DNA from 2 places in the Acidipropionibacterium jensenii genome. Region 1 is predicted to be linked to the other one. Evidence: predicted binding sites of a transcription regulator. Region 1 holds the regulator's gene; the other holds the start of a gene.
The links. The regulator HrcA, encoded in region 1, represses chaperone genes, less so after heat shock. The targets are predictions, from matches to a motif close to TTGGCACTCGNNNNNNNCGAGTGCCAA.
Positions count from the first base shown of each region.

Region 2: the regulator HrcA is predicted to act here: its motif matches at 1,248-1,274, upstream of groL (chaperonin GroEL).

Region 1 is NZ_CP040635.1:2,875,894-2,879,304, reverse strand. It holds partial or broken gene FEZ32_RS12855 (MBL fold metallo-hydrolase) at 1-617, opposite strand, end outside; gene hrcA (heat-inducible transcriptional repressor HrcA) at 732-1,751, shown strand; gene dnaJ (molecular chaperone DnaJ) at 1,761-2,948, shown strand; gene FEZ32_RS12840 (16S rRNA (uracil(1498)-N(3))-methyltransferase) at 2,945-3,411, shown strand, end outside.
Region 2 is NZ_CP040635.1:1,184,102-1,187,512, forward strand. It holds gene FEZ32_RS05175 (tetratricopeptide repeat protein) at 1-948, opposite strand, end outside; gene groL (chaperonin GroEL) at 1,462-3,102, shown strand; gene pyrB (aspartate carbamoyltransferase) at 3,333-3,411, shown strand, end outside.

The DNA of each region.
Region 1 (3,411 bases):
GCGATGTCGGCGTTCTGGGCCATCACCGCGTCGGCGTCCACCGGATCCCCGTGGCCGGGCACATAGCGCCCCTTGCCGTCGGTCGCGGTGATCATCGACCCGACCGCCGAGGGCCAGTTCCAGAAGTCAGTGGAGTCGTCGGCCTGCGGGTCTCCGGAGGTCTCCACCAGATCCCCGGTGAAGGTGACATCCTCCCCGGCCACCCGCACCACGAGATCCCCGTCGGTGTGGCCGGCACCGGGATGGAGCACCTCGGCCCCCAGCCCGCCCAGATCCACATACGCCAGAAGCGAGATGGGGTGGGCGACTGCTGGGGGATCGGCCAGATGCGCCAGCGCCGCTCGGTGCATCCACGCCTCGGCGTCGGCCACCCCGGCCAGCCCGCCGCAATGGTCCTCGTGGGAATGGGTCACCACCACCCGGTCCACCGGACGGCCGATCGCGCGCGCCGCTCCCCAGGCCAGCGCGCGGCCCTGCTCCGGCGTCGAACCCGTGTCCACCAGCAGGATGTGCTCGTCCCCGATCACCAGCCCGCAGGTCACCGCGCAGGGCTCCAGGCGGGTCGTCCACACTCTCGCCGTCAGCGGCGACCACTCGACCTCGGCTGTGATGTCCATGCCGCCAGCATGGCACGGAAGATGCGGGGCGCGAACACCACGGCCCGCCGCGATAGACTGGCACTCGCTCTGTAAGAGTGCCAGAATTCACGGGATCCGAGGTGAGGAGGGGCAGTGCTCGACGATCGCAAACTCGACGTGCTCAAGGCCATCGTCACCGACTACGTCTCGAGCAGGGAGCCGGTGGGATCCAAGGCCTTGGTGGAGCGCCACGGCCTGCACGTCTCGCCGGCCACCGTGCGCAATGACATGGCCGCGCTGGAGGAGGAGGGCTACATCAGCCATCCGCACACCAGCGCCGGTCGGATCCCGACCGACAAGGGCTACCGGCTCTTCGTCGACCGGATCGCCACCGTCAAACCCCTCTCGGGTCCCGAACGACGCGCGATCGCGAGCTTCATGAACGGCGCGGTCGACATCGACGACATCGTCACCCGCACGGTGAGGCTGCTGGCCCAGATCACCCATCAGGTGGCGATCATGCAGTACCCGGTGGCCTCCTCCTCGTCGATCCGACACCTGGAGCTGGTCGGACTGTCGGCCGACCGGGTGCTCATCGTCCTGATCACCTCCACCGGCGCCGTCGAGCAGCGCACCCTGGAGCTTCCCGGCCCCACCGAGGACCTGCTGGCCAGGCTGCGCAACCGTCTCAACCAGCTGCTGATCGGACGCACCCCGGCCGAGTCTGCCGACCTGCTGTCCGGATTCCTCGAGGAGTTCGACCCGACCACCCGGCCGATGGCCGCCAGCGTGACCGCCGGCGTCCTGGAGATCCTGTCCGCCGACCCGTCGGCACGGGTGCTGGTCTCCGGGGTGCCCAATCTCACCCGCTTCGGACCGACCCTGCACACCTCCATCCAGCCCGTTCTGGAGGCGCTGGAGGAGCAGGTCGTGCTGCTGCGCCTGCTCGGCGACGCCACCTCCGACGGTTCGGCAGGTCTGACCGTGCGGATCGGCTCCGAGAACTCCGACGAGAACTTCCAGTCGACCTCGGTCGTCGTGAGCACCTATGGTGACGACGGTGGCCGGTCGGGACTGGGCGTCGTCGGCCCCACCCTGATGGACTACCCCTCGACGATGGCCGCGGTCCGGGCGATCGCCCGGTATGTCGGCAGATTCCTGGCAGAAGGATGACCCCACCCCATGAGCAGTGACTACTACGAGGTCCTCGGCGTCGCCCGCGACGCGAGTGCCGATGACATCAAGCGCGCCTACCGCAAGAAGGCGATGAAGCTCCACCCCGATGTCGCCGGACCCGGTTCCGAGGAGGCCTTCAAGGAGGTCCAGGAGGCCTACGAGGTGCTCCAGGACCCCCAGAAGAGGGCGGTCTTCGACCGCGGCGGCGACCCGGCCCACCAGGGCGCGGGCGGTTTCGGCGACGCCGGATTCGGCGGCGGCGGGTTCGACTTCACTAACCTGGTCGACGCGATGTTCGGCGGCGGCTCGCCGTTCGGCGGGCAGGGCGGGTCGCGGCGCGGTCCGCGCTCCCGGGTGCGTCGTGGCCAGGACGCCCTGGTCCGGTTGCGTCTGACTCTGGCCGAGGCGGTCTTCGGGGTCACCAAGCCTCTGGACGTCGACACCGCGGTGGTCTGCCCGAAGTGCCACGGCAAGGGGTCCGACGGGGACTCCGAGCCGGTCACCTGCACCACCTGCGAGGGAGCCGGCGAGGTGATCACCGTGCAGCGGTCCTTCCTCGGCGACATCCGTACCACCCAGCCCTGCCCCACCTGCCGGGGCTACGGCAGCGTCATCCCGAACCCCTGCTCCGAGTGCTCGGGGGAGGGCAGGGTGCGCACCTCGCGCACCATCAACGTCAAGATCCCGGCCGGCGTCGACGACGGCAACCGGATCCATCTGGACTCCCAGGGAGAGGTCGGCCCCGGCGGCGGTCCGGCCGGCGACCTCTACGTCGAACTGTCGGTGGCCCCTCACGAGGTCTTCCGCCGCGACGGCGCGAACCTGGAGATGGCCATCGAGGTGCCGATGACCGCTGCGGCGCTTGGCACCACGGTCTCGGTGCGCACTCTGGAGGCCGACCGCGAGGACATGGACGAGGACCAGTCCAGCGTCGAGGTGGAGATTCCCGCCGGAACCCAGTCCGGGGCCCGGATCGTCGTGGAGGGCCGCGGCATCCCGCGGCTGCGCGGCGGCGGCCGGGGTGACCTGGGGGTCTCCCTGCTGGTGAGGACGCCCACGAAGCTCGACGGGCACCAGAAGGACCTGCTGCGAGAGTTCGCCGAGTCGCGGGGTGAGCACGAGGGTCGCGCCTCGGTGCACACCTCCGGTTCGAAGGGGGTCTTCTCCCGCCTCAAGGAGGCCTTCGGAGGATGAGCAATCCCTGCTTCATCGCTGAGATCGGTGACGCCGGTCCGGGCGACATCGTCGAGATCACCGGGTCCGAGGGCCATCACGCCGCAACCGTGCGGCGGATCGAGGTGGGCGAGTCGGTGCTGGTGACCGACGGCCACGGCACCGCCGTGCGGGGACCGGCGGTCGAGGTGAGCCGCAGTGCGGTGCGGGTGGAGGTGGTCGACAGACTCTCCAGCCCCGACCACCCGATTCGCTGGGTGGCCGTCCAGGCCCTCATCAAGGGGCCGCGCGCCGACCTGGTCGTCGAGACCCTCACCGAGCTCGGCGTCGACGAGATCATCGCTTGGCAGGCATCCCGGTCGATCGTCCGGTGGGGGGCCGAGAAGCGCGAGAAGGCCTTGGACCGCTGGCGCAGCACCGCCCGCGAGGCCACCAAGCAGTCGCGCCGGTTCCGGGTGCCGACGGTGACGATGGCCAGCACCGC
Region 2 (3,411 bases), 1.3 Mb from region 1:
CCGCTGGTCGAACTGCCACCGGATCGCGGAGTAGAGGGGTTGGGCGTAGAGGAACAGGGCCAGCCCCATCAGCACGGCCGTCGTCCGGTCCCGCCAGATGGTCCGGATCACGGTCCGTCTGGTCTGGCCGCGCGACAGCCCCGGCCAGACCAGCACCTGGGCGCACATCACGGCCCCGGTCGACAGTGCCGCCACCACCAGGTTGTGACCGGGAGCCAGGTGCCAGATCTGTCCCCACAACACAGACAGCCCCAGCCCGGATCCCAACCAGGTCAGCACCACCCTGTTGAGCGATCCGACCAGGATCCGCCTGGCCATCTCGGCGGTCCCCTTCTGCCCCATCGCCTCGGTGGCCGCCTCATTGGCCAGCCGCAGCGCCCTCTCGTGGTGACCGACGTCGGCCTCCAGAGCAGCCAGCATCTTCACCGCCTCCGGTTCGGAGGGGTGCTCGCCCACCACCCGGGACACGATCTCGATCCCCTCGGCCCGGCGCCCGAGCATGAACAGGCAGTGGCCTCGACGCAGCTGGGCGCGCCACGACTGCACTCCCATCGCCAGGGCGCGGTCGACCGCGTTGAGGCTCTCCTGGTAGTTGTCGATCCGCACCAGCGCGTCGGACATCGACAGGTGCACCTGGGGATTCTGCGGATCCAGCTGCAGGGCCCTTCCCGCCGCGGCCGCAGCTCTGGCAGGGGTGTCGTGGTGGGCGAGGATGAAGGTGAGCTGGGTCCACGCCTCCGCCCAGTCGGGATGGTCGGAGGCCAGCGACTCCGCCCGGTCCCGGGCTCGTTCCGGATCCACCCCCTCCAGGGCCATCACCTCGTAGAGACGGGCCAGCGGATGGCCCGGATCGTGCGCCAGCACCGGCCCGACGTAGCGCAGCGCCGCGGCGTCCTGCCCCGCGTCGATGAGTCGGGCCGCGGTGCTGAGGGCCGTTGCGTCGTCCATGTCTCTCCTGTGGCAGGTCGGGGGCGGGACGCCGACGCTGCGGGATGGCTGCGGTGCGGGATGGGCTGCGGGGAGGTGGCCACCCATTGTGCCCGACCTCGGAACTGATACCGGCGAGAGTCTGTGCCCCGGCGGCAAGTATGAGGCCGGCGGCGGAGCGCCCACCCACAGAGCGCCCGCCCACGGAGCACCCCCGACGCCACCATGGTTGCGACGACAACACGCCGTCCGGCGACGTCACGGTGCCCGAACACCACCCAATCCTTTGCACTCCCTTGGGTCGAGTGCTAAAAATGATGTTGGCACTCGAGCAACGAGAGTGCCATCGCCGCGGTCGGTGTTGCGAGCACCGACGGCAGTGAACTCCTTCCGGTGATGAGATCACCAGATCGTCCGTCGCGGGCATCTCGGAGGGACACATCGCGGGGTCGTCGGATCCCGCCACATGCAGAACACTGCAGACCTGACGTCCAGGGCCCAGGTGGCCCGCAGGAGCGGAGGACTCCCCAACACATGGCAAAGCTCATCGAATTCAACATCGAGGCCCGCCGCGGGCTCGAGCAGGGTATGAACACCCTTGCCGACGCGGTGAAGGTCACCCTCGGCCCCAAGGGCCGCAATGTCGTCCTGGAGAAGTCCTGGGGCGCTCCCACCATCACCAACGATGGTGTCTCGATCGCCAAGGAGATCGAGCTGAGCGATCCCTACGAGAAGATCGGCGCCGAGCTGGTCAAGGAGGTCGCCAAGAAGACCGACGACGTCGCCGGCGACGGCACCACCACCGCCACCGTGCTGGCCCAGGCGATGGTCCGCGAGGGCCTGCGCAATGTGACCGCCGGTGCCAACCCGCTGAGCCTCAAGAAGGGCATCGAGACCGCTGTCGACGCCATCATCGGCAAGCTCGCCGACATGGCCATCGACATCGAGACCAAGGACCAGATCGCCGCCACCGCGTCGATCTCGGCCGCTGACACCACCGTCGGCGACGTCATCGCCGAGGCGATGGACAAGGTCGGCAAGGAAGGTGTCATCACCGTCGAGGAGTCCAACACCTTCGGGCTGGACCTCGAGCTCACCGAGGGAATGCGCTTCGACAAGGGCTACATCTCCCCCTACTTCGTCACCGACACCGAGCAGATGGAGGCCGTCCTCGACGACCCCTACATCCTCATCGTCAACTCGAAGGTCTCCGGCCTGAAGGACCTGCTGCCCGTCCTCGAGAAGGTCATGCAGTCCAGCAAGCCGCTGCTGGTCATCGCCGAGGACGTCGAGGGTGAGGCCCTCGCCGGCCTGATCGTCAACAAGATCCGTGGCACCTTCAAGTCCGTCGCCGTCAAGGCCCCGGGCTTCGGCGACCGCCGCAAGGCCATGCTGGCCGACATCGCCATCCTCACCGGTGGCCAGGTCATCTCCGAGGAGGTCGGCCTGTCCCTGGACGCCGTCACCCTCGACCTGCTCGGCCGGGCCCGTTCGGTCCGCGTCACCAAGGACGAGACCACCATCGTCGACGGCGCCGGGGACTCCGAGCAGATCGCCGGCCGGGTCGCCCAGATCCGCACCGAGATCGAGAACTCCGACTCCGACTACGATCGTGAGAAGCTCCAGGAGCGTCTCGCCAAGCTGGCCGGCGGCGTCGCCGTCATCAAGGTCGGCGCGGCCACCGAGGTCGAGCTGAAGGAGCGCAAGCACCGCATTGAGGACGCCGTCCGCAACGCCAAGGCTGCTGTCGAGGAGGGCATCATCCCCGGCGGTGGTGTCGCCCTGATTCAGGCATCGAAGGCCGCTTCGGTCTCCGGCCTGGAGGGTGACGAGGCCACCGGCGCGCAGATCGTCTTCGACGCCTGCACCGCCCCGCTCAAGCAGATCGCCGTCAACGCCGGTCTGGAGGGTGGGGTTGTCGCCGAGAAGGTCGCCAACCTGCCCGCCGGACAGGGCCTGAACGCCGCGACCGGCGACTACGTCGACATGGTCAAGGCCGGGATCATCGATCCCGCCAAGGTGACCCGTTCTGCTCTGCAGAACGCGGCCTCCATCGCTGCTCTGTTCCTCACCACCGAGGCAGTCATCGCCACCAAGCCCGAGCCCGTCAAGGCTCCCGCCGGTGGCGGCGACGACGGCATGGGCGGAATGGGTGGCATGGGCGGAATGATGTGATCCAGTTCGACTGATTGAGGGGTTGTCCCCTCGACCAGATGCATGGAGGGGCGGTCCCGTCGAGGGGCCGCCCCTCCATGCGCGTCTGGTCCGGTACGCGGTCCGGTGGCCCGTGCGGGCACACTCCGATCCCAGGTTCTGAGGGGCGACGGCGTCCACCCCTGACCGGGGATAGGCTGCCCGCGAACGACCTGCCAGCGCAGGCTCCCCGTCGAAGGAGCAGTTTCGCCATGACCCGCACCCCCGATGACTTCCCTCCCTTCGGTCCTGGACGCCACCTGCTCAGCGTCCAGCAGCTGGACCGCGGGA